Desulfatibacillum aliphaticivorans DSM 15576: one gene and its partner. The protein of the gene in region 1 binds, or shares a complex with, the protein of each later gene. Links are inferred from orthologs where the notes say so. Each region holds a gene or a part of one and is shown in the gene's direction. Other genes may lie near its edges. The genes, in order: uvrA and mfd.

The links.
Region 2: the proteins of uvrA (region 1) and mfd are in contact, whole or in part, in a crystal structure (PDB 4DFC), measured with the Escherichia coli proteins. The link is inferred for Desulfatibacillum aliphaticivorans DSM 15576 from one-to-one orthologs.

What each region holds. Positions count from the first base shown.
Region 1 is NZ_AUCT01000009.1:14,654-30,011, forward strand. Bases 6,448-9,870 are described here. They hold uvrA (excinuclease ABC subunit UvrA), read left to right. Parts: upstream 6,448-6,847; coding sequence 6,848-9,670; downstream 9,671-9,870. Other genes in these bases: G491_RS0109945 (SH3 domain-containing protein), read left to right, coding at 6,448-6,847; G491_RS0109955 (hypothetical protein), read left to right, coding at 9,743-9,870. Also shown: G491_RS0109915 (DUF58 domain-containing protein), read left to right, coding at 1-460; G491_RS0109920 (hypothetical protein), read left to right, coding at 457-1,431; G491_RS0109925 (VWA domain-containing protein), read left to right, coding at 1,438-2,364; G491_RS30180 (vWA domain-containing protein), read left to right, coding at 2,361-3,371; G491_RS30185 (tetratricopeptide repeat protein), read left to right, coding at 3,343-4,266; G491_RS0109940 (BatD family protein), read left to right, coding at 4,281-6,068; more of G491_RS0109945, read left to right, coding at 6,065-6,447; more of G491_RS0109955, read left to right, coding at 9,871-10,330; G491_RS0109960 (hypothetical protein), read right to left, coding at 10,536-11,006; G491_RS0109965 (UvrD-helicase domain-containing protein), read right to left, coding at 11,077-14,553; G491_RS33670 (thioredoxin family protein), read right to left, coding at 14,576-15,058; G491_RS0109975 (cytochrome c biogenesis CcdA family protein), read right to left, coding at 15,071-15,358. UniProt on the Escherichia coli protein: The UvrABC repair system catalyzes the recognition and processing of DNA lesions. UvrA is an ATPase and a DNA-binding protein. A damage recognition complex composed of 2 UvrA and 2 UvrB subunits scans DNA for abnormalities.
Region 2 is NZ_AUCT01000003.1:367,650-383,671, forward strand. What follows is about bases 6,172-10,258. They hold mfd (transcription-repair coupling factor), read left to right. Parts: upstream 6,172-6,518; coding sequence 6,519-10,058; downstream 10,059-10,258. Other genes in these bases: G491_RS0105895 (ferredoxin family protein), read left to right, coding at 6,172-6,503; G491_RS0105905 (SurA N-terminal domain-containing protein), read left to right, coding at 10,128-10,258. Outside these bases: G491_RS0105875 (3-hydroxyacyl-CoA dehydrogenase family protein), read right to left, coding at 1-705; G491_RS0105885 (sigma-54 interaction domain-containing protein), read left to right, coding at 1,360-2,742; G491_RS0105890 (amino acid permease), read left to right, coding at 2,777-5,398; more of G491_RS0105895, read left to right, coding at 5,688-6,171; more of G491_RS0105905, read left to right, coding at 10,259-10,970; G491_RS0105910 (SurA N-terminal domain-containing protein), read left to right, coding at 11,013-11,993; mgtE (magnesium transporter), read left to right, coding at 12,056-13,408; DNA repair protein RecO, read left to right, coding at 13,415-14,191; G491_RS0105925 (GHMP family kinase ATP-binding protein), read left to right, coding at 14,208-15,269; glyQ (glycine--tRNA ligase subunit alpha), read left to right, coding at 15,287-16,022. UniProt on the Escherichia coli protein: Couples transcription and DNA repair by recognizing RNA polymerase (RNAP) stalled at DNA lesions. Mediates ATP-dependent release of RNAP and its truncated transcript from the DNA, and recruitment of nucleotide excision repair machinery to the damaged site.

The sequences.
Region 1 (15,358 bases):
GGGCTTGATCCGGGATATCTTCTCCCACGAGCCTCAGTCTGCAGCTACTAACCTGAGCGCTCCCCTGGATCATCTAAACAAGCTGGTGCGCCGCCACGCCGTGGTGTTTCTTATTTCGGATTTTATGGTTCCTGAGTTCGACCATAAAACCCAGACCTCCATGTACCTGGCGTCCCGCAAGCACGACCTGACGGCCATCCGAATTCAGGACCCGGCGGAGCGCGTCCTGCCCAACGTGGGGCTTGTCTGGATGCGGGATCCCGAAACTGGGCAGGCCCTGGCCGTCGACACATCCAACAAGGGCGTTCGCCGCCGTTGGGAAGAGGACGTGGCCCACCGGGACGCCGAGTTGAAGACCTTGCTCACAAAGTCCGGCGTGGACAGGGTGGAGCTTTCCACGGGCGGGTCCGTGGTTCAGCCCTTGACCGAGTACTTCCGCAGAAGGGAGGCGCGTAAATGATGAAACGCTTCCTGAACATTCTGCTTATATTGCTAATCTTCCTGTTTTCGTCCTTGCCCTTGTGGGCGGACGAAATTGCGCCGGCTCAGCCCTCCTGGAACGCAAAATTTTTATCGGAAAAAGCCGTGCTGGGAGAACCGGTATCCCTCAGCCTGGAAGCCTCCCTGCCTGAAGGCGCCTCCCTTACCGATCCGGTGGAAATAACCGGCCTGGATGCCTTGGTGATCCTGGATAAAAAACCTACGGATAAAGGCCTGGATCTTTCCTTGCTGGTCAATTCCCTGGACCGCTTTAAAGTCCCTGGTTTCAGCGTGGCTTTCATAAATAAGGACGGAGCCAAGCAATGGCTGGATTTTTCCTCCCAGGAAATTCAGGTGGATAACGGCCTGCCTGACGATCCCTCCAAGATGCAGCCAAGGCCCATCAAAGGCCTGATTCCCGGCAAGTCGTTTTTCAGCAAATACGCGCCGTGGATCGGAGCCGGGCTGTTGTTGCTGGCCCTGGCCGCCTTCGCCCTGTGGTTTTATTTGCGGAGCCGCCGCATCCAAACCCTGGAAATCCAGACAGCGGCGCCCCATGAAGTGGCCCTGGAAAATCTGGACAAGCTGGAGTCGTGGTGGGCCTCCAAAGGCGAGGACAAGGAGGGCTATTTCAGGCTGTCCGCCATTGTCCGGGCTTATATGGGGGCCATCAGGCCCTTTCCCGCCGAGGAATTGACAACCTCGGAAATCCGGACCCGCATCCAGGAGCGGGAGGATTGGGAAATCATGCCCTTGTTGGAAGAGGCGGACATGGTCAAGTTCGCAAAGGCCCGTATCGCCGAAGCGACCCGGAAGGAGCACATCGCCATGGCGCGGGATTACGTGAACAAAACCTATTCCTGGATGGAGGACGTGCAGGAAGTTCAGGCCGAGGTTGTGGACAACGAAGTGAAGCCAAACCCGGCGGATTTCAAAGGAAAGGCGGAGTAGGGCGTTATGTTTGAATTTGCCTATCCATATTTTTTTCTGCTGCTCATACCCATATTTTTGTGGGCCGGAGTCTCCCTGAAAAAAAGGCCTCCTGCGGTGACCTATTCCGCAGCCTCCCGTCTCGGGCGGATCGCCGGAAAAAATGCAGAGATACGGGCGCGCATTCCTCTTCTGGTTAGGACGCTCGCCCTGGTCCTGCTGGTGGCGGCCGTCGCCCGGCCCCAAACCGTGGACGCCTCGCGGGAAATCAAAACTCCGGGCGTGGACATCATCCTGTGCCTGGACGCCTCGGAGTCCATGGCGCAGCCGGACTTCGCCATAGACGGCCAGCGCGTCAACCGTCTCACCGCCGTCAAAAAGGTTGTCCATGACTTTGTAAAACGCCGGGACACAGATCGAATCGGCCTGGTGGTGTTCGGCGATTACGCGTTCACCCAGGCGCCGCTGACCCTGGACAAAGGTCTTTTGCTCAATCTCATCGAAAATCTGCGAATCGGCATGGCGGGCCGTAAGACAGCCATCGGCGACGCCCTGGGCGTCGCCGGAAAACGCATCAAAGACATCCCCGCCATGTCCAAGGTGGTCATCTTATTGTCCGACGGCGAAAACACGGCCGGAGACATGACGCCTCAAGGAGCGGCGGAGGCCCTGGCCGCCCTGGGAATCAAGATTTACACGATTGGCATGGGCACGGAGCAGGCTGGCTCCAAGGAACTGGCCCAGATCGCCGTTATCGGTCAGGGAAAATATTACCACGCCTCCAATACGGAACAGTTGGACTCCATCTATAAGGAAATCGACAAGGCCGAAAAAACCGAAGCCAAGGTTAAGGAGTTCTTTCATTACAAGGAGCATTATCGCTGGTTCTTATTGGCAGCCCTGGCTTTGGTCCTTTTGGAGGCGACCGGGTTGTTGGGGAGGGCCGTCCCATGACCTTTGATAAACTGTGGATACTAAATTTTTTGCTGGCCATTCCGTTGCTGGCGTTCCTGCAAATTCTGGCCAAACGAAGAAGAAGAAAAAGTCTGGCCGCCTATGCGGACGAACATCTGCTGCCGCGTCTGGCGCCCCTGGAGTCCCGAGCCCGGGCCGTGGTGCGGGCGGTGATGTTCATCAGCGCAGTCGCCTTGATGATTTTCGCCCTGGCCGGCCCGCAATGGGGCGAGCATTACCAGGAGGTCTCCCGTAAGGGGGTGGACATCATGGTGTGCGTGGACATCTCCAACAGCATGATGGTGGAGGACGCCCAGCCAAACCGTCTGGAACGAGCCAAACGCGAGGTGGCGGACCTGATTCGGGTGGCCACCGGCGATAGGCTGGGGCTGGTCGCTTTTTCCGGCGTGGCCTTCACCCAATGTCCGTTGACTCTGGATTACCAGGCCATTCAAATGTTTTTGGACCAATTGACCGTGGACCTGCTGCCCTTGCGATTCCAGGGCACCGACCTGGGCGCCGCCATTGAAATGGGCATGACCGCTTTTGATCCCAAGTCTTCCACGGATAAGGTCATCCTGCTCATCACAGACGGCGAAGACAACGAGGAGGCCGGGCTGAAAGCCGCTGAAAAAGCCTCTGACGAAGGCATTCGCATTTTCGTCCTCGGCATAGGAGATCCGGCCGGCGGCCCCGTGCCCAGCCTGGACGGCAGCGGCTTCGAAAAAGACGCCGACGGTAAAATAATCCTGTCCAAGCCGGACGAAAGCACGCTGCAGGCCATTGCCAATGAAACCGGCGGCGATTACATTAGGTCCGAGGCCGGGGATTTCGACCTGGATCAATTGTATTTCAACGGAATTAAAAAGAAAACCGAAGCCGAGATTCTAAAAACCGGCAAAATCACCATCCGGGAAGAGCGTTTTTTTATCTTCCTGATAGCAGCGTGGGCGCTGCTGTTGATTGAAGGGGTGCTCCGTGAAAGAATTCTTGATATCCGTGCTTAGCCTGTTTTTGTGCGCTTCCCTCGCCTGGGGCGCCGCCGACGGCGAGGCCCTGTTCAAGGAAGGGAAGTACAAGGATGCGGCCCAGGCCTTCGCCGACAAGGACATGGAAAATCCGCGGGACGTCCGCTGGCGCTACAACCGGGGCGTGGCCTCGTTCATGGCGGAAGACATGGAAGCCGCCCAGTCCGCCTTCGCCAGCGCCGCCGTACGCAGCGACGACCCTGAAATCCAGTTTCGGTCCGCCTACAACCTGGGCGCGACCATGATGAAAGGCGAGGACTATGAAAAGGCGGCCAAGGAATTCCAAAAAGCCCTGGCCCTGAATCCCCAGGACGAAGACGCCAAGGAGAACCTGAAGCTCGCCTTGTGGCGCCAGGCTCAGGTTCAGCAGCAACAGAATCAGGATCAGCAAGGAGATCAGCAGGGCGATCAGCAACAGCAGCAGGACGGCCAGCAGGGCGACCAAAACGGGCAAGGCCAAAACCAGGACTCCCAAAGCAAGGATAAACAGGACGGCAAGCAGCAGGGCGACCAGGATAAGCAGCAGTCGGGAGATCAGCAACAAAAAAACCAGGGCGAGAATCAGAAGCAAGGCCAGGAGCAGCAACAGCAACAATCTGAAAGCGCTCAGGGTCAACAGCAGGACCAGCAATCCGCCGCCCAGGCCGGTGACGAGGAAAAACAGGATCAGGCCGACCTGGACGGCCAAATGCAGGCCCTGAACAAGCCCGAGCAAGACGCCCAGGATCAGGACGGACAGACTGCAATGTCCTCCATGGAAAAAAAGATGGCCGACACCCTGCTGGACAATGTGAAGGAAAACAGGGTATTCAGACCGGATAACAAAAGCGCGATCATAAGCGACGACCGCGCCAATTCAGGGAAACGATGGTAAAAAAGCCTGCAGCCATGAAATCATTGAGGGAATACATAGCGGAAGCGTGTAAAATCATACCTATCGTGCTGATTCTCGCTTTCCTGCTGGCGCCCGGCTTGTGCATGGCGGACGTCTCCGTCTCCCTGGACGCCGCCCCGAACAGGGTGCAGACCGGGGACGTCTTTAACCTGACTGTCACGGTTTCCGGCTCAGGGTCCGCGGATGACATTCAACTTAGGGGAACCAACGGCCTTCAAGTGGGCAGGCCCGGCCAGTCGTCCCGGACGAGCATCGTCAACGGGCGGATCGACCGCAGCATTACCTACACCTATGGAATCAGCGCCCCTAAAACCGGAACCTACACCTTGGGGCCGGCCATCGTAACCATTGGCGGCAAGCAGTATAACAGCAACACCGTGCGGCTGACCGTGGACCCCTTGGGGGAAATCAAGGGCCGCGAGAACGACGCCATGTTTTTCACTGCGGAAGTCCTGCCCAAGCAGGCTTATGCAGGCCAGGACATTCTTTGCCGCGTCCGGTTTTATTGGAGCATCCCGTTGCGGGACATCCAGTTTGAGGGCTTTCCCGACATGGAAAATCTGGAGTTTGCCCAAATCGGAGACTCCCGCCAATTCCAAAAGACCGTTAACGGCAAGACCTTCAATGTGGCCGAACTGGTGCATCAGGTCATTCCCTCCGCAACCGGCGATTATGAAATTCCCCCCCTGGCCGTCAAAGCCGAGGTGATCAAATCCTCCGGCAGGCCCTCCCGTTTTCCCAGGGGCTTTTTTGACGATCAGTTTTTCGGCAACGAACAAGTCGTTAAAACCCGGGTGTTGTCGGAACCGGTTTCGTTTTCCGTCAAAGCATTGCCCACGGAAGGGGCGCCTGGCGGTTTCAACGGACTCATCGGCCGATTTTCCATCCAAGCGGACCTGGACCCCAAAGAGGTGAAAGCCGGGGACTCAGCCACCCTCACGGTAACGCTGTCAGGCAGGGGAAACGTGCAGTTGCTGCCGGACCTGGATTTGCCGCCTTTGCCCGGGGTGAAGGTGTACCCCAGCGATCCCCAATTGGAGGATAACCGCGACGGGCAAGGCCCCTTTGGAAAGAAAACCATGCAGTGGGCTTTGGTGCCCCAGGCCGAGGGCGACGTGGCCATTCCGGCTTTTTCCGTCCCCTATTTTGATGCCGCAAGCGGCAAGTACGAATACGCCAGAACCCGGGAGATGAACCTGCATGTTCTGCCCGGCGTCGTGCATGCGGCGCCAGCGCCGATCCAGGAAATGCAGGTGAACTCCGCTTCCAAGCATCGTGTGCAAATGCTCGGGGAGGATATCCTTAAAATTCAAGAAACTCCCAAGGCCGTGGCGCCGGGCATGGGCCAGACCATGCCTGTGTGGTTGGGCTTTCTGATCATGGTTTTTCCCTTCCTACCCTTGGCCGGCGCTTTGATTATTCGCAGCGGCGGCAAAAAACGCGCCGAACAGGCCGGGGCCAGGGCCTCGAAAAAGGCTTACGCGGCCTTTGCAAAATCCGTAAAGGACATGGGGCCTGATAAAAGCGTGGAAGCCTTCCGGGCTTTGCAGGAATATCTCGCCCTGCGCCTTGGGCTGGAGGCCGCAACCCTCACGTCTCACGAGGCGGAGGATAAAATGCTGGCCGCCGGCGTCGATCAGGAGTCCGCGTCCCGCTTGAAACAGGTTTTTTCCAGCCTGGAAACCTGCGTATTCAGCCAATGCGGCAGCCAGCTCAGTCAGGAAGTCAGACAAGAGCTTTTGGACGTCGTCAGGGCGGTGGATAAAAAGGTCAAGGTATGAAACGATTACTTGTCATAGCGGCTTTCATAGCATTGATGGCGCCGGCCCTGACCTGGGCGGGAGAGGCCGATCACGCCCTGTTTTACTCCGCCAACCAATCTTATAAGGAAGGCAATTTTCAGGACGCGGCGGCCCAGTATGAAGAAATGATTGCCAAGTCGCCGGTGGGCGGCGGCGTGTATTTTAACCTGGGCGCCGCGTTTTTAAAAATGGACCGGATCGGGCTGGCCATCCTCAATTATGAAAAAGCGAGGATTTTAACGCCCCGGGACCCGGACCTCCATTTCAACCTGGGGTTCGCCCAGGATAAAAGGCTGGATCAAATCGAACAGGAAAACGCATTTTTCATGTCCGATCTTGTGCGCCGTTTTACGGGCATGGAAATTTTTTGGATAGTGGCGGTTCTCAATTTCTTCTTGTGCTTCTTTTATATTGTGCGGCTGTTCAAACCCGCTGAGTGGAATTTTTACGTGGTCATGGCCGTGGGGCTTATCTGGCTGACGGCGGTTTTCTTTGGAATTGCAAAATGGTATGATGCCTCCCAGGATCATCGCGCGGTGGTGATCGCAGATAAGATAGACGTGCGGGCGGGCCCGGGAGAAAATGACACCTTGCTGTTCCAACTCCACGACGGCTCCCCCGTCGTTTTGGAAAGGCGGGAGGGCGATTGGAGCCTTGTCCGCTTTTCCCAGGAAAAACGGGGCTGGACCCCCAACAAAGGCATTGCGGCTATCCGGCCGCTGCGCAACGAGCCGGCCGGACGAAATACAGAGGCATAATTGAAAGAAGACAAGATAATCGTCAGGGGCGCCAGAGTTCACAACCTGAAAAACATCAATGTGGACATTCCCAAGAACCAACTGGTGGTCGTCACTGGCTTGTCAGGCTCGGGTAAATCCACCCTGGCTTTCGACACCCTATACGCCGAGGGGCAGCGCCGTTACGTGGAGTCCCTTTCCGCTTACGCCCGGCAGTTTTTGGAGCGCATGGACAAGCCGGACGTGGACACCATCGAAGGCCTTTCGCCGGCCATTGCCATTGAACAGAAAACCGGCTCCCACAATCCCCGAAGCACCGTGGGCACGGTCACGGAAATCTACGACTACCTGCGCCTGCTTTACGCCCGGGTGGGCCAGCCCCATTGCTACAAGTGCGGCCGCCCCATCACTTCCCAAAGCATCGACCAGATTATGGACCAGATCATGGAGCTTCCCGAAGGGACCAGAGCCATGATTCTGGCGCCCCTGGTTTCCGGCCAAAAAGGAACTTTTGAAAAGCTGTTCACCCAACTGACCAAGCAGGGCTTCGCCCGGGTGCAGGTGGACGGCGAGATCTACGAACTGGAAGAAATCCAGCCCCTGGAAAAAAACAAGAAGCACACCATATCCGTGGTGGTGGACCGCCTGGTCATCAAGGAAGGCGTGGAAAACCGGCTGGCCGACTCCGTGGAGCTGGCCCTCAGCCAGGGCGAGGGATTCGCCACCGTGCATCCCATCGGGGAGGATCCCATCCTGTTCTCCGAGCATTCCGCGTGCATCCAATGCAATATCAGCTACCCGGAATTCACCCCGGCCAGCTTTTCATTCAACTCGCCCCAGGGGGCCTGCCCCAAATGCGACGGCCTGGGCTCCACCATGGAATTCGATCCGGAACTGCTCATCCCCAACCACGAGCTCAGCCTGCGGGAAGGCGCCGTGGCGGTCTGGGCCAACCGCAGTTCCGTGCATTTTTTCGAGTTTTTGGACGCCCTCACCTCCAATTACGGGGTGGACATCTATACGCCTTACAAGGACCTGGACCCAAAGTTTAAAAAGGTCCTGATGAACGGTTCAAAAACGCCCATCAATTTCTACTTTGAACGCAAAGGGCAGCGCTACGTCTACACCAAGCCTTACGAGGGCCTGGTGCCCAACCTGATTCGAAGATACAGGGAAACCACCTCCCAGCAAATCCGGGAGGAGATCGAACGCTTCATGGCCTTTAAGCCCTGCAGCGACTGCAACGGGGCCAGGCTCAAGTTGGAAAGCCGCAATGTGCGGGTGGGCGATCAGGCGATTTTTGAAGTCACGGCCCTTTCCGTAAAAAAGGCCCTGGTCTTTTTTCGGGACCTGAAAATGGGCAAAAGGGACCAGGACATATCCCGCCGCATCCTCAAGGAAATCAACGAGCGCCTGGGATTTTTGGCCAACGTGGGCCTGGACTACCTGACCTTGGACCGCACCGCCGCCACCCTTTCAGGCGGCGAGGCCCAGCGCATCCGCCTAGCCACCCAGATCGGCTCCAAGCTCACCGGCGTCCTGTACGTCCTGGACGAACCCAGCATCGGCCTGCATCAGCGCGACAACATGCGCTTATTGGACACCCTGTGCCATATGCGCGACATCGGCAATACGGTCCTGGTTGTGGAGCACGACGCCGACACCATGCTGGCGGCGGATCACATCATCGATATGGGGCCGGGCGCCGGCATGCGCGGCGGCGAAGTGGTTTTTTCCGGCAATGCAGAAGAGCTGCTTAAAGACGACTGCCTGACCGGCCAGTATCTTTCCGGAAAAAAGCGCATTGAGCTGCCCGAATCCCGCAGAGCCCCCAAAAACGGCAAACTGGTCATCCGGGGCGCCAACGCAAACAACCTGAAGAACATTGACGTGGAATTCCCCCTGTCCCGGCTCATTTGCGTCACCGGCGTTTCCGGCTCGGGCAAGTCCACCCTGGTCATCGAAACCCTTTACAAAGGCCTGACCCAGCACCTTAACCGGACCCGCATCCAGGCCGGAGAGCATAGGGAAATGGAAGGCCTGCACCTGGTGGACAAGGTCATTCACATTGACCAGTCGCCCATCGGCAGGACCCCGCGGTCCAACCCCGCCACCTACACCGGGGTGTTCACCCATATCCGGGAGCTTTTTTCCAAAACCCAGGACTCCCGCGTGCGCGGCTATAAGCCCGGCCGTTTTTCCTTTAACGTAAAAGGCGGAAGGTGCGAAGCCTGCGCCGGCGACGGCATCATAAAAATCGAAATGCACTTTCTGCCCGACGTGTATGTGGCCTGCGACGTCTGCCACGGCAAACGCTATAACCGGGAAACCCTGGAAATCCTGTACAAGGGAAAGAACATCACCCAGGTGCTGGACATGACCGTAAACCAGGCCCGGGAGTTTTTCGACAAGATCGGCAGCATCCGCACCAAGCTCCAGACCCTCATTGACGTGGGCCTGGGTTACATCAAAATGGGGCAGGCGGCCACCACCCTGTCCGGCGGCGAGGCCCAACGCATCAAGCTGGCAAGGGAGCTTTCCAAACGCGGAACGGGCCGGACCATATATATTCTGGACGAGCCCACCACCGGCCTGCACTTCGCCGACATCCAAAAATTGTTAAATGTCTTGAATCGTCTGGTGGATAACGGAAACACCGTAGTGGTCATTGAGCACAACCTGGACGTGATCAAGTCCGCCGACCATGTCATCGACCTGGGGCCCGAAGGCGGCGATAACGGCGGCTTCATTGTGGGCGTGGGTACGCCTGAAGAACTGGCCGCCAATCCCCGATCCTTTACCGGCCAGTTTTTGGATAACATCCTCAAAGCGGAAAAATTATAGTACAATAATATAAGGAAACACTTTTCATAGCTATACGCGTTCCGTAAATCCAAACAAAAGGAGCAAGTTACTATGAATGATAATACAACAGATTTGGAGAAAATGACCAAATCCAAATTGTATAAAGTTGCCGGCACATGTGCGCAATTTGTAACTCAGTTAGCGCATCATAGAGCGATGAATTCGTTCAGAAAGAATGGAATCACGATCAAATGCCCTTTCTGGATCACTATTTTTAACAACAGTATCGATATGGCCGTCCTAAACTGGCTTCACTTGTTCGGTTCCGACAGTGATGAATTGCATTGGAAAAAAAATGTATGTGAAGTGGATTCTTTCAGAGGACAGCTACTTGGACACATTGCCATGTCGCAAGAAGATTGGGAAAATTATTGGAATGAGACAAAAGGATATCGGGATAAAACGGTTGCACATATTGACTCTGTTCCCCATGTCCATGTGCCCGATATGAGTGTCGCTATCAAGGCAGCAGATTTTTATTATCAATGGATTTTTGAGGTGATTAAAAGGGATTATCCAAATGTGTCGTTCGATTATTGGCCTGTTGATCTCAATGATTATCTTAAGCTAAAAATTCAAGCTGTGAAAGAGTTGCTTGAAAAGATTGGTTTTGATGCCGCTTTGGTAGATACTAATTGAGTTGATGATAAGAGGAGTAGTGAGTCGATTATCACCTGACGCCTATGCTCCCAAGAGCTCTTGATCAACAAAAGTGATACAAGCGTAAGCCGTATCAGTTTTTACCCGTCTGACCAAGGCGATAGGGGCGCAAGGGCGCCCCTGCTAAGAAAGATAAATGACGCAAGCGTCCGCAATGGCTTTTGCGGACACCTGTTCTGCTATTTTAATCTTCCAGCTCTTCTTCGTCGTCAAACTCGTCGTACTCATAGTCCTCGTAATCCCTGCCTACAAGAACCGTGTCGATCACGCCGTCCAGCACGTAGAACTGGAGGTTGACGTCATAAAAGGAATAGGCGTCCTCCTCGCCCTCGTCGGTATCGATTTTTTCGATGTCGTCGGGCTCCATTTCCAGGACTTCCAGGGCTTCGTCAGGAGGAAGGCCGATGAGGTTGGCGTTGTTGTAGAAGAAGTTGGACGAGACGATGACGCTTTCCAGCAACCCGTCCTCAAAGTAGAATCGCGCGTCCTCGTCGCCCGGCATGCCGTAGGTTTCCCAGTCTTCATCCTCTTCCACCTCGTCAGGAATCGGAAACAGGGAAAACTTTGACGCGTACTTGTCCACCGGTTCGTTGAACACGAAAGGCCCGATGCCTTCCAGCGGAGTCCATTCATAAATGATTTGGCTGCTTCCCATAATGCCTCGCAAAGTTTGGGTTAGGCGATAAACTGACAGCGACCGTCAAACGGCCGAAGAATATTCCTTTTTATTCCCCAAATAAACCCATTTGTATGGGGGCGGGCTTTTTTTTGCGTTTAAAGGGCTTTTTCAGGTCTTTCATCTCCTCTTTAATGCGCGTGAGGAAAGGACTCGGTTGTTGGGAGACAACCTTGCCGAACATGCGTCGGCGCTTGGCGTAGGTCAGCCACAAGCGCCTCTGGGCGCGGGTGAGGGCCACATAGAAAAGGCGCAGTTCCTCTTCCGGGTCGGACTCCTTGCCTTCCCGGAAATAGGGGATCAATCCGTCTTCGCAGCCGGTTACGAACACCCCCCGGAACTCCAGCCCCTTGGCCGCGTGCATGGTCATGAGGGACACCCGGTCCGCCTCGGGCTCCAGGGTGTCGGCGTCGCTGGCCAGATTCACCATGTCGCAGAACCTGCCCAGATCGCCGTTAAAATCCTGGGCCATGTCCAAAATGCAGGCGCTGGCGGTGCGGCCGTTGCCGCTCCTGGTGTACAAGGGCTCCAGGGGAATGGTGTACATCAGGTGCTCCAGGGCTTCCGGAAGAATAGAGTCCAGGATTTTTTTCCTGGCCTCTGTAATGGTCTTCCAGACGCTGTGCAGCTTGATCTGCTGCGAGTTGGAAAGCCCGGGCAAAGGCAGCCTGCGGGCGACTTCCAGGGCTTCGATCAGGCTTTTCCCCTGGGACTCCCCCCAGGTGCGCAGAGTTTCGATAGTTTTATCCCCAATGCCCCGTTTGGGGAAGTTCATGATGCGCAAAAGGTCCAGGTCCGTCCCGGTTTGATTGACCAGCCGGATATAGGAAAGCAACTCCTCCACGCCCGGATGGTCCACCAGGCGCTTTTTATCCACTACCTGATAAGGGATGCCCGAACGGTCCAGGGCTTCCGTCAAAGGCGGAAGCTGGATGCGGGTGCGGAACAAAACCGCGAAGTCGCCGAAGCTCCAGTCTTCCGAGCCTGCGTCCATGTCGGTCCTCCCCGAATCCAGGGAAAAATGGCTGACCCCGCCCACCATGCTTTCCATGATATGCACAATGGCTTCGGATTCCGCGGCCGAGGTGGGCGTGTCGATTATCATGATTTGGTCCGCGCCCACGATGCCCGAATGCAGGCCGAAATCCTGTCCCGGGTCGCCCATGACCTGGCCGGCGACTTTCAGCACCGTTTCCGTGGAGCGGTAATTGGTGGAAAGCTCGATAACCCGCGCCTGGGGATAATCCTCCCCGAACCGGTTGAAAAAGCCCACGTCCGAGCCCCGAAAACCGTAAATAGCCTGATCCGGGTCTCCGATTACGGTCAGGTCGGCCTCCGGCGGGCAAAGTTGGCGCAGCAGCCGGTATTGCACGTGGTTGACGTCCTGGAACTCGTCCACGCACACATGGGGGAAGCGCTTTTGCAGGGATTCACGATACAGGGAGTCCGCCTCAATGGCCCGGACAGCCTTGTACATGAGATCGTCAAAATCCAATAGCTCCAGCCCGGAGATCATGGTCTGATAAGCCGCGTAAGCCTCCTGCATGGCCCCGGCCTTGTTTTCCAAATCCTTAAATTCCGCCGAGGAGGGGGAGTCCATTTGCTGTTTTGCCAAAGAGATATGCAGGGACGCCAGCTCCGGCTTGATTTTTTTAATCCCGGCTTCTTTCAAGGCCTTTTTGATATAAAAAAGCCGGTCCTTCTCGCCCAAAACGCTTATGGCGCGCCCTTCCGCCTCGGCCAACTCCCGCAGCAGGGTCAGGCAAAAGGCGTGAAAGGTGGCGACAAAAACCTTGCCGCCGTTTTCGCCCAGCATGTCTTCCAGCCGATGGGCCATTTCCCGGGCCGCCTGATTGGTGAACGTGATCGCCAGAATGGACTCGGGCGGCGCTCCGGATTTTTCAACCAATCGGGCGATCCGGTGGGTCAGGGTCCGGGTTTTTCCCGTGCCAGGTCCGGCCTTGATAAGCAGGGGCGAGCCTTCATGATTGACCGCGCTTTCCTGGACCGCATTCAGGGCGAAGGGCTTGGGCGCCGGTCTTTCCTTGGGCGTTTGATTGTGGACGGCCCGGGAAAGAAGCTCCCTGGGCTCCAGGTCGTTTTCCGTGGAAATTTCCTCTTCCGGTTCCTGTGGATATTCCTCAATTTCCTGAGGGGCGTCGAAAAGTCCGGCCTGCTCAATCGTCGGTTCATTGTCTACGGACTTTTTTTTTCCGGATTTTGCTTGTTTTTTCGGCTTGGGAATGTCGAACAAGGCCTGTTGCCCCAGCAGCCCCTCCCGTTCCTGGGCGTCAAAAACCGCCACGGTTCCGTATTCGCCGTCAAAGCCGCCCTTGAGGACGATGTTTCCGGATCGCATGCGGCTGACAGCCTCGGCCAGCAGGGGCAGGGGGGACTTCTCCAACTCCTCGGGCGTGGCGTCTTTGATAATGTAAAGCTCAGGCCCCACAGCCTTGAGGGTTTCGTCATACGCCGCCTTGACCTTTTTGCTGTTCGGCCCAACGCCCAGGATGTTGGATAAAATGTCCACCAAAGGAACCAGGCTGTGAAAGGGGTGGCGCCGCTCGGGCAGTTGGCCCTCCCCCCGATCCGCCAGGGCTTCCACACGATGCAAAACGCCCAGGGTCAGGGGCTTGCCGCAAACCGGGCACAGGCAGCCGTTCGCCAGGCTTTCAGGGGGCATCAGGCAAACGTTGCATTTGCGGTGCCCGTCCAGGTGGTATTTGCCTTCTTCCGGAAAAAACTCAATGGTGCCCAGAAAATCCTCGCCGGTTTTCAAAGCCCTGCTCATGGCGGGAAACGAAAGCTCCGTGCCGAACAGGTTGGCTTCCCTGGCCAGCTTGGAAGGCGAGTGGGCGTCGGAATTGGACACCAGGGTTCTGCCGTCCAGGTCCGAAACCCGCCAGTTCATGGGCGGGTCGGACGAAAGCCCGGTTTCCAGGGCGTAGATGTGGGGCGAAAGGTCTTCAAAGCATTCTTCAATGGAGTCAAAGCCGGATTTGGAGCCCAAAAGGGAGAACCACGGCGTCCAGATATGAGCCGGGATGAAAAGCCCGTCAGGATCGAACTCCAGCATGTATTCCAGCAGGATTTTTGCGTCCAGGCCCAGGATGGGCCTGCCGTCGGACTTGATGTTGCCGATGGAGTCCAGCTTTTCGTTAAACTTGGCGACTTTGTCCAGGTCCGGCATCAGGATGACGTTATGATTCTTTCTCGTGGCGTCTTTTTTTTTGTAGATGTTGCTGATTTCCGCACTGAGGATAAAACGCACCTCGCCCTTGCAGGATTCGGGAACCCGGGCGTTTATGGGCGCCGCCAATTCGGGCTTGAGCCTAAGTAGCCCCGGCTCGGCGGGCTCCAGCTTCTCCCGGATTTCCGCAAACCAGGCGGGATGGGTGAAATCCCCTGTCCCCACCACGGTCAGGCCTTTCAATTGCGCCCAATAATGCAGGTTTTCCAGGTTCAGGTCCCGGGCCGTCGCTCGGGAGTAGCAAGAGTGGATGTGCAAGTCAGCGGCGAATGGCATGAACGGAAATCCGATTTTGGGGTTATTTTCTTTGGCTCATAAAATCCTTGAGCGTGATTTTGTCATAGGATTTTGAGCCCAAATACTCCAGCATGACCATAAATTGCTCCGGCGGCATGAATCCCGGGCTGATCGCCAGGCCGGAGTTGGTGGACAAAGGCGCCAGACCGTCGTTGGAAAACCCGTTGGCCGGAAATCCTCTGACGTAAAATTTGGAGGCCATTTTTTTGGCGGCGTCGCTTTTTTCCGGATTCAGCCTGACGGATAAAAAATTGTCATTCAGGTATTTAACGACTTTAGGATCCTTGAAGGTGCTGGCGTCCATTTTTTTGCAGTAGCCGCACCAGTCCGTATAAAAATGCAGATAAACCAGTTTATCCCCGTTTTTTACGCTGTCCTGGGCCGCCTCCAAGGTGGTCCAGTTAATGGTGGAGGCGCTCAGGCCGGAACTTGCCATGGCAAGGCATAAGGCCAGAGCCAGAATAATGGTTTTCACTGGTTTCATGTCTTGTCTCCTTTAAATCCAGTCCAAAATAAGTGCAACCCCCAGCAGAAACATAACGCCTCCCGCCGTAGGCATAATAAAGCGCATGTATTTTTTGGCCTTGGCCAAAAACTCCAGCAACAGATTTACAAAAATCGCCAAAATCAAAAAGGGCGCCGCCAGCCCAATGGAATAGACCGCCAGCAATGCTCCGCCTCGCAGGGCCGTCTCCTGGTTGGCGGCCATCATGAGCACGCTCATTATAAACGGCCCCATGCACGGCGTCCAGCCCGCGCCAAAGGCCATTCCCACCATAAACAT
Region 2 (16,022 bases), on another replicon or contig:
CACCATGTCGCCGGTCTCGAAAATGCCCATCTTGCGGCCCGAGCCCAGACGCAGGCCCTTGTCAATGTCTTCGCAGGAAGCCACGCCCTGCTCCACCAAACGCATGGCCTCGATGTTGGAAGGGAAATTGATGCGATTGATCACAAACCCGGCGATGTCGCGGTTGACCATGATGGGCTCCTTGCCGATCTGCAGCACATACTCCCGTCCGGCCTGGGCGGTTTCGTCGGTGGTGGCCACCCCCTTGATGACCTCCACGGCCATCATCATGGGAACAGGAGAGAAAAAGTGAATGCCCAAAACCTGCTCCTCCCGTTTGGTTACGGCGGCCAGTTCGGTGATGGGAATGGCCGAGGTGTTGGAGGCAATGAGCGCGTCCGGACCGCAGGCTTCGTCCAAAGCCTTGAAGATTCCCTCCTTGACTTCCAGGTTTTCGAAAACCACTTCAATGGCCAGGTCCACGTCCTTGGCGGCTTCATAGCCGGTGACGGTCGTGATGCGCTTCATGACCGTGTCCACGTCTTCGGAAATCTTGCCTTTTTCCGCAAACTTGCCCACGGACCAGGCGATGTTTTTTTTGGCCTTTTCAAGGGCCGCTTCCGACATGTCCGTCAAAAACACCTCGATGCCGGCCTGGGCGCTCACCTGGGCGATGCCCGCTCCCATGAGTCCCGAACCCACCACAAACATTGATTTAATAGCCATGATTTCCTCCTGAAGGGTGATGATCTGGTTAAATTGGTAAAGGTTAATTCCCTGCTATGGAAAACTTGCTGATTGAAAAAGTCGTAGCTCGTTCCCATGGTTTTCGTGTGAGCGCATACGAATGCATATCACGATGAGTAAACATAAAATCGGAATAACTGCCCAATTGTTGGGTTGCGAAGTCCACAGGTTTTTTTGACGCTTGATGCGTCCGCGCCGGACTTCTTAACCCAACCTACGATCCTGTTCGACGCGACGTAGGTTGGGTAGAGTTTGCACGGCGTTAAAAAGGGCGTTCGAGTGAATACGTTTTAAAAACTGTTTAAAACCTGACAGGATTCCAACGAAACCCAACAATTGGGTAGTTATTCCCACCCGGCGCCCGGCTTGATTAGAGCAAAAGGCTTGCCAAACTTGAACGATTGCATATTCAAACTTATAACATCTTGATTTAAAGCTATATATAATACATAATGCTTACTTGCATTATATATTTTCAGGGCGAAAGCCAGGCCCATTCTGTATAGAATTTTCTACACACTTTCCTGTAAAATTGCTTAGCATTTTGGAATTGCACTAAATAGCGTCCATGTATATAATATTATACATGTAGATATTCTTATACGGAACTCCAAACCAGGAAAAAAACGCCTCATGAGCCAATCCCGCAAAAAATCCGCCGCCCCCAAAAAAATCCCCCAGGATCTGTTGGACGCCCTCTTGAACAACCCGTACGAAGGCCTGATTCTGGTGGACGACCAGGGAATCATCCGCCATATGTCCAGCGCCAACGAGGGGATATACCCTTTCACGCCCCAGGAATCGGTGGGCAGGCATATTCATGACGTCTCGCCCAAGAGCCGGATGGACCGGACCATACGCACCGGCAAGGCGGAGATCGGGCGCAGCATGATTCTGGACGACAAGACCAGGGTAGTGGCCCGTTTTCCCCTGAGTAAGGACGGCAAGGTGATCGGCGCGGCGGGCAAGCTGTTGTTCATGGATCCGGGCAAGATGAAGGAGTTGTACGAGCGCATCACCCATCTGGAGCGGCGCCTGGAAAAATACGAGGATGAACTGGCGCAGATATACCGCACCAATTATTCTCTGGACAGCATTTTGGGAGATTCGCCGGACATTATTCAGGCAAAGAGGCTTGCCGAGCAGGCGGCCGGAGCGGACTCGCCGGTGTTGATCATGGGGGAGTCGGGCACGGGCAAGGAGCTTTTCGCCCATGCCATCCATGGCCTGAGCCAGCGGGACTCGGGAGCCCTGGTGAAAGTGAATTGCGCGGCCATTCCCGGGGAATTGCTGGAAGCGGAATTGTTTGGGTACGAGGAAGGCGCCTTTACCGGCGCCCGGAAAAAGGGCAAGGCCGGCAAGTTTGAACTGGCCCATGGAGGAACCATCTTCCTGGACGAAATTGGGGACATGCCTTTGCCCATGCAGATCAAGATCTTGCGGGTGCTTCAGGAGAGGGAGGTGGAGCGCGTGGGCTCCAACCGGCCTAAAAAAGTCGATTTCAGGCTGATTTGCGCCACCAATCGGGATTTGCCCAAGCTCATGCGGCAGGGTTTGTTTCGCCAGGATTTGTATTACCGCATAAACGTCATGACCCTTAAGCTGCCGCCGCTGCGGGATTGCAGGGACGACATTTTTCCCCTGTTCCAGCATTTTTCCCGGATTTTAGGCAGGGAGAAGACGCCGCCGAAAATTTTGCCCGGGGTCAAGGAAATCCTTGAAAAATATTCCTGGCCGGGCAATGTGCGGGAGTTGAGAAACGTGACCGAGCGCGCTTTGATCGTCTGCCGGGATAACGCGGTTTCTCCGGCCGACCTGCCGGACCTGAGCCAGCAGGAGGTTTTGCCCCAGGTTATCGAGGAAAAGGCCTCGTTAAAAACCCTGATGGATCAGGCGGAGAAAAAAATCATCGAGCAGACATTGATCCAGGCTTCCAGCCGGGCTGAGGCGGCCAGGAATTTGGGCATTCATCGCACGGGCTTGTACCAGAAAATGAAAAAACACGGAATAGAATAAGAAAATATATAATTTCCAAAATGGGAAAAATGAAATGAACAATAAAGCCGCCGAGGCAAACGGAAGCAAGTTGGGAACCTTTGCAGGGGTGTTCACCCCCAGCATCCTGACTATTTTAGGCATCATCTTATTTCTGCGCCTGGGCTACGTCGTTGGCGAGGCCGGGTTGTGGAAGGTGCTCCTCATCATCGGCCTGGCCAACGCCATCTCCGTATTGACCAGCGTCAGCCTGTCGGCCGTCGCCACCAATATGAAGGTGAAAGGCGGCGGGGATTATTATTTGATATCCCGAACTTTGGGCCTGGAGTTCGGCGGCGCCATAGGCCTGGTGCTGTTTTTGGCGCAATCGGTTTCCGTGGCCTTTTATTGCATTGGTTTCGGCGAGGCCTTGGAAAGCATGTTGCCAGGAGGCAGCGCCCTTTCGCCTCGAATGATCGCCTTGATCGCCATGGCCTTGCTGTTTGTGTTCGCCTGGCTGGGCGCAGACGTGGCCACCAAATTCCAGTTTGTGGTCATGGCGCTGCTGGTTCTGGCGCTGGCGTCTTTTTTTATAGGCGGCCTGCCCCATGTGAAAGGTTCCACGCTGGCGCAAAACTGGACCGGGCCTTCAAACGGGCCGGGGTTTTGGATTTTGTTCGCCATATTTTTTCCGGCCGTGACCGGGTTCACCCAGGGGGTGAGCATGTCCGGGGACCTGAAAGACCCGATAAAAAGCCTGCCCCGGGGAACCTTTGCGGCCGTCTTTCTTTCCATCGCCGTATATTTCGGAGCGGCCCTGATCTTTGCTGCAACCAGTTCCCTGGACGTATTGAGCAAGGATTATTCGGCCATGCAAAAAGTCGCCAAGTGGCCGGTTTTGATCGACGCCGGCGTGGTCGCCGCCACCTTGTCTTCAGCCATGGCTTCGTTCTTGGGGGCGCCCCGGATATTGCAATCTCTGGCGCAGGACAAAATCTTCCCTTTTCTGACGCCCTTCGCCAAGGGGGAAGGCGCCAGCGCCAATCCCCGGCGCGGGGTGCTTTTGGCGGCCGGAATCGCCCTGGTAACCATATTGATGGGGAACTTAAACCTGATCGCACCCGTGGTCTCCATGTTTTTCCTCATCTCCTACGGGCTGTTGAATTACGCCACCTATTTCGAGGCCAAGGCGGCCAGCCCGTCCTTTCGGCCCACGTTCAAATATTTCAACAAAAAATACAGCCTGTTGGGCTTTCTGGCCTGCCTGGGGGCCATGCTGGCCATCGACCCCAAGTCCGGAGCCGCCGCCATCGCGGTATTGTTCGCCATCCATCAATACCTGATGCGCACGGCCCACACGGAACGCTGGGCGGACGGCCAGCGCTCCCATCATTTGCAGGAAATGCGCAAGCATCTGCTCGCTACCGTCAATGAGCCCGAGCACTACCGGGACTGGCGGCCTTACATTTTGGTTTTTACGGAAAGGCCGGACCGGCGGGCCAATCTGCTGCGCTTCTCCTCCTGGCTGGAAGGCAAAAGCGGCGCCGTAACCGCCATCCAAGTAATAGAGCAGTCAGGCGCCAAGGGGTACAAAATGAAGCAGGAGGCCGAGGAGGAGCTGCGTCAGGCCATCGCCGAACAAAAGCTGCCCATCTTTCCCCTGGCCATTCGCACTTCGGACGTCCAGACCTCGCTGGAAACCCTGCTTCAATGCTTTGGCATCGGACCGTTCAAGGCGAACACCGCCGTTCTGAACTGGTTTGAGGAAAAGCGATACAGCACCGTGGGCGGCCGGGAAATCCCCTACAGCCGCAACCTGCGGATCGCCTTCCGGGCCGGGGTGAACATCGTGCTATTAGCCGCGGGCGAAGAGGAATGGGCCGCTCTGGACGCCGCCCCCAAAGAGGAGCGGCGCATTGACGTGTGGTGGAAGGACGACGCCACAGGCAGGCTCATGCTGTTATTGGCCTATCTGATAACCCGGAACTCAGGCTGGGAGAACGCCAAAATCCGGGTGCTTGTCCAGGCCAGCGAGGAAGACGAAAAGGAAGCCGTCATGATCATGGCGGACTTTCTCCAGGACGCCCGCATCAAGGCCGAACCCGTGGTTCTTTCCAAGGTGGATCCCCAGGCGGTCCGGGAGGAGTCCGGGGACGCGGCCCTGGTGTTCAGCCCGTTCAGGCTGCATTACAATCAACTGCAAAACCAGTTCGGCGGTAAAATAGAAGATCTTCTCAACAAACTGCCTATTGTGGCTTTGGTCCTGGCCTCCCATGACGTGGACCTGACCGCCCAGCCCGACGAAGGCGAGGCGGGCAAGCTGGCTGCAGCCATGGACGAATATGAAGAATGCCTGAAAAAAGCCCAAGGCTTGGAGCATGAGGCGGAAATGGCCCGGGAGGAAGCCTTGAAAGCGGAAAAGCGCCTGTTGGACGCGCCCACCGGGGATTCGGACCAGGAGGCGGAAAAGCGTGCGGCCATGGTCAAGCAGGCCCAGGAAGCCCGGGACGAAGCCGCCAAAGTATTTAAAAAATCCGCCAAGGCCGAGGCCCGGCTGCAGGAAGCCGCTAAAATCATGGAGTCCTTAGGCTTGACAACCAAAGCGCCCAGGGCGGAAAAGAACCAAAGCGAGGCCCCGGCGGAAGATTCGGAAAGCAACGAAGCATCTGAGAATGAAAACATAGAACCGGAAGAGTGAAGGACGGCTGAGGATAATTCATTCTAAGCGCACAATACTTGGACTTTTCCCATTCCTTTTGATATGCCTTACTCAAACGTGTAAGTCCATGCCGCCGCCGTTCATCCAGGGGGGAGTGTTAGGGGCGGGGCATGTTTTTCATCGTTCGGACGCGTTTTCTAACCATCAATCCCGAACGACCTTGGAACCAAATTCAAGAATCTGAAAGTCAGCGTCTCCGGGGGGGAGAAACCGTTGATTTTAGCTCGGAACGATCTGACCATTTTTTTTGTCATTCGGAGGGGGTGTTATGGCAAGTCCGTATTGGGTTAAGACGCTTCTTAAAAAATCATTTCCCTCGCGCTTTTTTTTGGCGCGATTGACGCATTTTCCCGTGCTCGGCAATCTGATCGAAAAGGCCTTGTTTGAAAATGACGACATCATTTATCTGGCCAAGGATTCGGTGGTTGAGATCAACCACGACCTTGCCGGCCGGGAGGACATGGTCATGCCGTCCCAGGTGTTGGAGCATTTTATTATCCGCTCCAATTACCGGTTTATCATGAACACCTGCATTTGTAGGGAAAGCGAAGGCTGCCGGGACTATCCCATAGACCTGGGCTGTATTTTCTTGGGAGAGGCGGCTTTGGACATCAACCCGAAGTTCGGCCGTCTGGCCTCCGTGGAGGAGACTCTGGAGCACGCCCGCAAATGCCGGGAGGCGGGTCTGGTGCATTTGATAGGCCGCAACAAGCTGGACACCATCTGGCTGAACGTGCGGCCCAAGGAAAAATTGTTGACCGTTTGCCACTGCTGTCCTTGCTGTTGTTTGTGGAAGGTGATCCCGACCATCACGGACAAAATCAGCGACCGCGTGGCGCCCATGCCCGGCCTGACCGTAGCCGTTACGGACAAATGCGTGGGTTGCGGGGCTTGCATAAATGACATATGTTTTGTAAACGCAATCCGGCTGGTCGACGGCAAAGCTGAAATCAGCGGCGATTGCCGGGGCTGCGGCCGATGTGTGGAAATTTGTCCATCCGAGGCGATTCGGGTGAACTTCCATGGGGGGGCGAGCGTGGAAGGCGCCATCAATCGAATCCACGGCTTGGTGGATTTTACCTAATGGAGTAGTTTTGCAGTGAGTTCCCCCAATCCAAATGCGGTCAAGGCGGCCGCGCAATACCTGGCCCTGACCCGGGAAAGCCAGGGGCCGGTGGAATGCCTGGGTTTGGAAAGATCCTCCCAGGCCTATTTTATCGCCCAGCTTTTTCGGGAGAAAAAACGCACCGTCCTGGTATTGGCGCCCACCAAAAAGGAAGCCAAAACCCTGTGCGCGGATTTGGATTTTTTTCTGCAGGACCTGAAACAGCCCGAGTCGGCCCTGCCCGGCCAAGGCTGGATTCTGGAATTCCCGGCCTATCACATCCTGCCCTTTAAGGGGATTTCGTATCATACGGAAACCGCCGCCAACCGCATATCCGCCCTGAGCCGCATGGCCAACTCGCCGGATCCGGCCATTGTGGTGACCACGCCCCAGGCCATGGCGTCCAGGCTGATTCCCAAGAGCGCGCTCAACAGCTTTGGGGAGCTTATCATGGCCGGCGAGGAGCTGGACCGGGACGCCTTTGTGGAAAAACTGGTGAGCGGCGGCTACGTCAAAAATCTGATCGTGGAGGAGCCCGGCGATTTTTGCGTCAGGGGCTCCATTGTGGACGTTTACGGTCCGCCCTATTCTCAGCCGCTTCGCATCGAGTTTTTCGGGGACGAGGTGGACTCCATCCGATTTTTCTCGCCCTCCACCCAACGCACCATCAAAAAAATGGAGGAGGCGGTCATCCTGCCCGCCACGGAAGCGGTGGTCTCGAAAGATCGTCTGCAAAGCGTTATCCATCGCGTGCGGGAAAAGGCGGTTCTGGCGGACATGCCGGTGACCAAAATCCGCGAGGTGGTGGACAGCCTCAAGGCCACACAGCAATTCCCGGGCATCGAGGGATTCGTCCCGTTGCTGTACGAAAACGGCGGAGACTCCCTGTTCGACTACCTCCCGGCCGACACCCTGTGCACGGTCCTGGATCCTGTTGCGGCGTCCCAGGAGTACGAAAAATACCTGGAGGACGTGGAGGAGAATTACGAAACCGCCCAGGCGGAAAACCGCCTTTCCATTCCTCCGGCCATGACCCATCTTCCCGCGGAAGATTTTCGGAAGCGCCTTAACAGGGCCAGGCCCCTGACCTTTCCCACACTGGCCGTCACCGGCCCGCAGGAGGAGGAAGCAGGCAAGGCCCGCATGCAATTGCATGTGGAGACCAATACGGAACTGGTCCAAAATCTTAAGGCGTCCAAGGAACGGGACCAGTTGCTCAAGCCCCTGGCCGACTGGGTGAACGACAAACGCGATCAGGGCTATTCCATTGTCATGGCTTGCGGCTCCAAGATGCAGGCCGAGCGCCTGGAATCCCTGCTTACCCCATATGGCGTGGGCCTCTCCCGCAACCAGAACTGGATGACCAGGCCCAGCGCCCGATGCCAAGTGGTTTTGGGAAGTCTTTCCTCCGGCTTTGTGTGGCCGGCCGAATCCCTGGCCGTGGTTACGGAAACCGAGATCTTCGGCCCCAAGCATCGCCGCCGGAAAATCGAAACCCAACGCCCCCGCACCGAATTGTTGGACCTTGCCCAACTCAGCCAGGGGGATTTTGTGGTGCACGTGGACCACGGCATCGCCCAATACGGCGGACTGGTCAAGATGGATCTTGGCGGCGTGGCCAACGATTTTTTACTGTTGGAATACCGGGACGGAGACAAGCTCTACCTGCCGGTGGACAAGTCCAACCTCATCCAGAAATACCGGACCATGGGCGAAACCGCCCCGGCCCTGGAAAAGCTGGGCGGCAAAGCCTGGGAAAAGGTCAAAAGCCGGGTTAAAAAGTCCGTGGAGAAAATCGCCGGAGAGCTTCTTAAGCTCTACGCCGTGCGCAAGGTCAAACAAGGCTATGCGTTCTCGCCCACGGACAGTTACTTCGCCGAGTTCGAGGCTAATTTTGAATACGAGGAAACTCCGGACCAAGCCAAGGCCATCAACGACGTGCTGGCGGACATGGAAAACCGGCGGCCCATGGACAGGCTGATCTGCGGGGACGTGGGATACGGCAAAACCGAGGTGGCGTTAAGGGCTTCATTCAAGGCGGTGAGCGACTCCAAGCAGACGGCCTTTGTCACGCCCACCACCATTTTGTCCGAGCAGCATTACCGAACCTTTTTAAAGCGCTACGAAGGCTATCCCGTAAAAATCGCCTGTCTGAACCGTTTTAGAAAAGCCGCCGAGAAAAAGGAAATCCTCAAAGGCCTGGAAAACGGGGATATTGATATTGTCATCGGCACCCACAGTGTGCTGCAAAAATCCGTGCAGTTCAAGGACCTGCGCCTGGTGATCATTGACGAGGAGCAGCGCTTCGGGGTCAAGCACAAGGAGACATTGAAAAAAATCCGCGCCACGGTGGACGTTCTGGCGCTGACCGCCACGCCTATCCCCCGGACCTTGCACATGTCCATGGTGGGCATCAGGGACATCACGGTCATCAATACGCCGCCCGAGCAAAGGCGGCCCATCACCACCTACGTCTCCAAATTCGACGAGGTGATTGCAGCGGAGGCCATCCGGGCGGAGCTGGCCCGCAAAGGCCAGGTGTTTTTCGTGCACAACCGGGTCCAGTCCATCGACGCCATGGCGGGCAGGCTGAAAAGGCTTGTGCCCGAAGCCAGGGTGGGAGTGGCCCACGGCCAGATGTCCGAGACCATGCTGGAAAAGGTCATGATAAAATTCGTGAACCACGAGATCGACCTCCTGGTTTGCACGGCCATCATTGAATCCGGGTTGGACATTCCCGCAGCCAACACCATCCTCATCAACAGGGCCGACATGTTCGGCCTGGCCCAGATATACCAATTGCGCGGCCGGGTGGGCCGGGGCGACGACCAGGCTTACGCCTATCTGTTCATCCCGGACGAGTCCGTGCTCACCCGGGACGCCCAGCGAAGGCTCAAGGTGCTCATGGAGCACAGCGACCTGGGCGCGGGCTTCGCCATCGCCATGAGCGACTTGCAAATTCGGGGCGGCGGAACGATTCTGGGTTCGGCCCAAAGCGGCCAGATTGCCGCCGTGGGCTATGAAATGTACCTCCAACTGATGGAGACCGCCATCGGCCAACTAAAGGGGGAAGGCTCGGCCCCGCCCCTGGACCCGGAAATCAACGTGGATTTTTCCGCGTTCATCCCGGAATGGTACATCCCGGACGTGGACCAGAGGTTGTTGGCGTACAGGCGCCTCTCCCGCATGGAAAAGGTCTCGGACGTGGGCGCCTTTTCCAAGGAAATGCAGGACCGGTTCGGCAAGGTTCCCCAGGAAACCAATCAGCTTTTTTTCAAGATTATGTTCAAAATTCTGTGCCGGGATGCGGGGGTGAAAAAGATGGATATGGCCGGTAAAAACCTTCACCTTGTCATCTCCCCGGAGCATCAGCGCAATCGGGACGAACTGCTTTATATGATAAAGGAAAACTTCCCTCGATTCCGTTTGAACACGGAGGGCGTGCTTAAAGTGGCCCTGGATACGGAGGCCGTCAAGGGCCGGGCCGTGGCCGTTAAAAACGTATTGAAAGAAATCGCCGGGCGTGTTAATTAATTCAATTGCCTTGCGCCCGGAAAGGCGCAGGCTCGAACGCCGGCGTTTAAAACGTTACGGAGGGATGCGGTGGCTAAAAACAGAGTTAAAAATTCGCGCGTTGCATCCGTTATTCTTACAGGCGCGCTGGCCGTCCTCCTGGTGGGCGTATTTCTGTTTTCCGGCTGCGGAGAAAGGGAGCAGGTCCGGGACGACGCCCTGGCCCGCGTGGGCGAGACCGTCCTGAAGCTCCCTGAATTCAACGAGTTGTTCGAACTTGCTGAAGCCGGCTTCTCCGGTTACGGGCTGGGCTATACAGCCAACAGAAAAGAAACCAGAAGGCAGTTCCTCAACCAATTGGTGGAGGAAATGTTCGTCCTGGAGTACGCCCGGGTGAATGGTTTGGTCCTGACTCTGGAAGCCTTGCAAAAAGCAGAGCAGGAAATCTGGCGGGATTACACTTTTGTTAACCCCGACGACCCCATATTAGGCAAGATAAAGGCCGGCGAGGAGCAAGAGCAGGCCGAGCCCCAGGAATTGAGCGAACCACCGGAAGCATTTACGTCCGTCTTGCGGGATCAGGCCTTGACTTTCCAACTTTGGGAAAAAGGGCTGGCTCGCAGGCTGTTGCTGGAGCAGGCGATTTCCCGGGAGTTGGATGGCAGGGTGCAGGTCTCGGAGGAAGAGATCGAAGCCTATCTCGCCGAGAATCCCGTCATTCCTCAAATGAGGCCGGAAGAGGATACGGCTTACGAAAAAGGTGAAGCCCCTGAAGGAGAAGACGCCGCTGAGCCCAAAGGCCCTTCCCTTGAGGAGCAAAAGCGCATTGCACGAAAAGTCCTGAAGGCTCAAAAAGCCCAGGATGAATACGCCGAATGGCTGCTGGAACTTAAGGAGCGTTTTCCCGTCTCAGTCAGGCCGGACCTTTTGTAGCAGCATAACGGCATGGAGTGTAACGATACCATGATGAGTTGCATGAAAAAAAATTGTTTGACCGCCCTTTTCTCCACCCTGTTGACGCTGATGACGGTTGTCCCTTCCTTTGCGGAAGGCGAATTGGTGGACCGGATCGTGGCCATTGTCAACACGGATGTGATCATGCTTTCCGAGCTGAACGAAAAAATGGCCCCGATCCTGGCCAAAATTGACGCGGCAGGTTTGCCTGACGAGCAAAGGGAAAAGACGATATACCAATACCGGGAGGATATTCTGAACTCCATGGTCAGTTCCCTGCTGGTTGAACAGGAAAGCGAAAAACTCGGCGTCAAGGTCATGGAAGGCGAGGTGGACTCCTATCTGGAGCGCTTCAAGCAAAGCAGCCACCTAACCGACGAAGCCCTGAGAGCCCAGTTGGAAGCGGACGGCATCAGCATGGATCTTTTCCGCAACCAGATTCACGATACCATCCTGTTTCAAAAGCTGAAAACCACGGAAGTGGATTCCAAAATCGTAATCACGGATAAGGAAGTCCAGGATTATTACAATGAGCACATTGACCAGTATGAGGGGAAAAAATCCTATCATCTGCGTTATATCCTCTTGCCTTATCCCGAAAACGCCACGGAAGAGCAAAAAGCGGCCGTGGAAAAAACCATGGGCGAAATCATCGCCATGTTCAAGGCGGGAGAGAGCTTTCCCGCTTTGATCGAGAACGCCTCCAATGAAAAAATCGGAGGCTCGGGCGGAGATCTGGGCTTTTTCAAGGCCGGCGACCTTACCAAGGATCTTTCGGAAAAAGTGAAAACCATGAAGCCCGGCGATATTACGGAGCCCATGACCGTGGATCTGGGGCTGCAAATCTTCTGGCTGGAAGAAACCGAGATGGGTGAAGGAACCAGCCTGGAAGACGTCCACCAAGAAATCCAGGACCTCCTGTATAATGAAGAGGTTAAGCATAAGTACGAAAAGTGGGTTTCTGAATTGGAAGACAACTCTTACGTAAAAATAATTAGGTAAACAGGTTCCATCGAAGTTATAGTCGAAAAACCTGTATATACTCTGGAAAGGTGTTTGCTGACATGTTAGGCGATCGTACCAAAACGACCATAGAACCCATCCGCCGGCTTTTAAGGAGAGGGGCTTTCGCACAGGTCCGCAAGATCGTCAACAAGACCCACGCCGCCGACCTTTCCGTCGCCTTTCGCACCATCTCCCCCTACGACCAGAAAAAGCTCTTCTCCATGATTCAGGATCTGGAGCAAAAGGGCCTGGTCTTTTCCGAACTGGATGAAGACATCTTCCTGCGCATTGTGGAAGATCTTCGCGTTGATGAGATCGTGGACATTCTGGACACCATGGCCTCGGACGACGTGGCGGACCTTATGGAGCGGTTTCCCGCCGATCTGGCCAAGGAAATCCTCCGAAAAATGGAAAAAGAGGGGTCCGAGGAAGTCGAAGGCCTGCTCCGGTACGATACCGACACCGCCGGCGGCATCATGGTGCCCGACTTTGTCACGGTGCGCGAAGAAACCACGGCCGAAAAGGCCATCGCCTCCCTGCAAAAAGAATACATAGACGTTGAAATGCCCTTCTACCTCTACGTGACCGACGACTACGACAGGCTGGTGGGCGTCAGCAGTCTGCGCCAGTTGGTGGTGGTTCCGCCGGAAACGCCGGTCAGGGATTTCATGACCAGGGACGTTTACCGGGTCAGCACGGACATGGACCAGGAGGAAGTGGCCAAAATCGTCGCCCGATACGATATCCTGGCCGTCCCGGTTGTGGACGAGGAAAACAAGCTGGTGGGCATCATCACCGTGGACGACGTCATTGACATCATCCGCCGGGAAGCCACCGAGGATATGTTCAAGATGGCCGGCGTGGGCGAAGAGTTTGTGGAAACCCAGTCCATCGTCAAGAGTACACGCATCCGGCTACCCTGGTTGTTTGCAAGCTGCTTGGGCGGCGTGCTGGCCTATTTCATCATAGGCCGGTTTGAGGCCAGCCTGAAGCAAATGGCTTATTTGGCGGCGTTCATCCCCGTCATCATGGGTATGGGCGGCAACATCGGCACCCAGTCCTCCACCATTGTGGTGCGCGGCATTGCCACGGGCAGGATCAATATTCGCGATTTATGGCGCGTGGTGGGCAAAGAGTTGTCCGTAGGGCTGATTCTGGGCGTTTTTTACGGCTTGGTTGTGGGCGCGGTCGCCAGGATTACGCACGATCAATGGAGCCTGTCTTTTGCGGTCACCCTGGCAGTGATGTCCTCCATGAGCATTGCCGCCCTGGTGGGCTCCATGTTTCCCCTTATCTTCGCCCGGCTGCATATAGATCCGGCCGTGGCCACGGGGCCTTTTGTCACCACATCCATCGATATTTTGAGCGTTTTTTTCTATTTTCAAATCGCCACCGTGCTGCTTAACCTATAAAGACCAATGCCTCCTGTAACCACATCAGCCGTAATCTTGCGCAGCATTGAATACGGGGACTTCGATCTCATAGTCACCTTCTTCACCCAGGCTCAAGGCAAAAGGGCCGCCCTGGCGAAAAACGCGCGCAAGAGCTTCAAACGGTTCGGAGGCGCTTTGGAGTTGTTTTCCAAAGTCAGCATCGTGTATGCGCACGGCAAAAAAAAGGGCGGGCTGCCTCTGCTATCGGAATCCAACCTGGAGCAGCATTTCAGCAATATTCGGATGGATATCCATAAAACAGCCCTTGCCAGCTTGTGGGCCGAAACCATATACTCGTGGGCTGAGGAAGAACACGCTCAGGAAGAGATTTTTCAGCTGCTGATCCGTTCTCTGGAAAACCTGGACAATGAAAAGGTAGACAGGGACAAGGTCAATATATTATTTTTATTGCGCTTTTTAGCGCTTGCAGGCCTTTCCCCCAGCCTGGATCAATGCGTATTGTGCTGCAGGTCCCTGGAAGATTGGGGCCAGGGCGGAATTTGCTTTGACCATGCACGGGGGGGCATAGTATGCCCCAAGTGCGGAGTCTGCCTGGCGCCCGGCCCGGTGTTGTCGGTTGGGGCGGTCAAGCAATTGCTGTGGCTTAACAAGGGAGACCTGGCCGCGGCCGGCCGCATGAAGCTGAGCCGGGAGGCCATGGACCGCGGGAGAGACTTGCTGGAGTCTTTCCTGGCGTACCATTTGGGCAAGGAGCCCAAGAGTTTGCGTTTTTTGAAGGATTTACGGAGACGGCATTTTTAAATGGGAGGCTTTTTGCATGTCTAACCGCTTAAAAGAATTGCTGCAAGACTGTTCGGTGGAGGCTTCGGCCCCCTGCAGGATCGACATGGGAGGCACCCTGGACATCCCGGTGTTTTACTATGCGCTCCACCATCTTTCGCCGTGCACCTTCAATGCGGCCCTGGCTCTCAGGACCAAGGTCACGCTGTGCGCCAACGACTCGGACGCCGTCAAGGTTTCGTCCCGGGGTTTTGAAAGCGCCGAGTTCGAGCTGGACTCCGCGCCCTTTGACCATCCCCTGGGCATTATTTTCGCCATTGCCGTGTATTATCGGGCCCATGGCATTCATATCACCGTGGAATCCGACTCGCCCCCCAAAAGCGCTTTGGGCGGATCTTCGGCGGCCGCTCTGGCGGTTATCGCGGCCTTTGACAGAGCCTATCAGGAGTTGGGAGAACGCGCTTTGCCGGTCCGGCGCTCCGTCGCCCTGGCCCACGACATTGAAAGCGCGGTTCTGGGCATCCCCTGCGGCTTGCAGGACCAGCTCGCCGCCGCTTACGGGGGCGTAAACGCTTGGTACTGGACGGTCAGCCCGGACGGCCCAAGGTTTGAAAAGCAATCCCTCATGGGTAAAAAAGAGGCCCGGGAGTTTGAAAAACGCATCCTGGTAGCCTATTGCGGCATCCCGCACGTGTCCGCCGACGTAAACACCACCTGGATGAAGCAGTTCGTGTCCGGATCCACCCGGGATAAATGGGTGCAAATAGCAGGCTTGACCGCGGATTTTGTGGACGCCGTCGATAAAAAGGATTTCCCCAGAGCTATCGAGGCCATGAACAAAGAAGTGGACCTGCGTCTGGAAATGACTCCCGACGTCCTTAATCCAATCATGCACCGCCTGGTTCAGGCGGCCAAGGAGAATGCAGCTGGCGCCCGGTTTACCGGGGCCGGCGCTGGCGGCTGCGTATGGGCGTTGGGCGAAGAAGATAAAATGGAAGCAATTAAAGATTTATGGTCAAAGATCCTGGCCGACGAGGAAGGCGCCCATCTTTTGGATGCAGGCGTCGACCCGGACGGGGTCCTGGTAAGCCAAAGGTAAGAAAAGGAAAACAATCCATGACGTTCCAAGATATTATTCTCACACTTCAAAAATACTGGGCTGAAAAAGGCTGCGTCCTGGTGCAGCCCTATGACATGGAAGTGGGAGCAGGGACTTTTCATCCCGAAACCCTTCTGAGGTCTTTAGGGCCCGAGCCCTGGAAAACCGCTTATGTGCAGCCTTCCCGCAGGCCCACGGACGGAAGGTACGGAGAAAACCCCAACCGCCTCCAGCATTATTACCAGTTTCAGGTCATCATCAAGCCGTCGCCCGACGACGTCCAGGGCCTTTACCTGGACAGCCTCAAGGCCATCGGCATCGATCCCCTGGCCCACGACATCCGCTTTGTGGAAGACGACTGGGAATCCCCCACCCTGGGCGCCGCCGGCCTGGGCTGGGAAGTCTGGCTAGACGGCATGGAAATCACCCAGTTCACCTATTTCCAGCTTGCAGGCAGCATCGAGCTTTCCCCCGTGACCGTGGAACTGACCTACGGCCTGGAGCGCATCGCCATGTACCTGCAGGAAATCGACAATGTGTACGAACTGGACTGGAACGGCGTTGTCAAATACGGCGACCTGCACCACATGAACGAAGTGGAGCAAAGCACCTATAACTTTGAAGTGGCCAACGTGGACATGCTTCTGGGCTTTTTCGACTCCTACGAAGCCGAAGCCAAGGCCTGCCTGGAAAAAGAGCTGGTCCTGCCCGCTTACGAGTATTGCCTCAAGTGCTCGCACACCTTCAACCTGC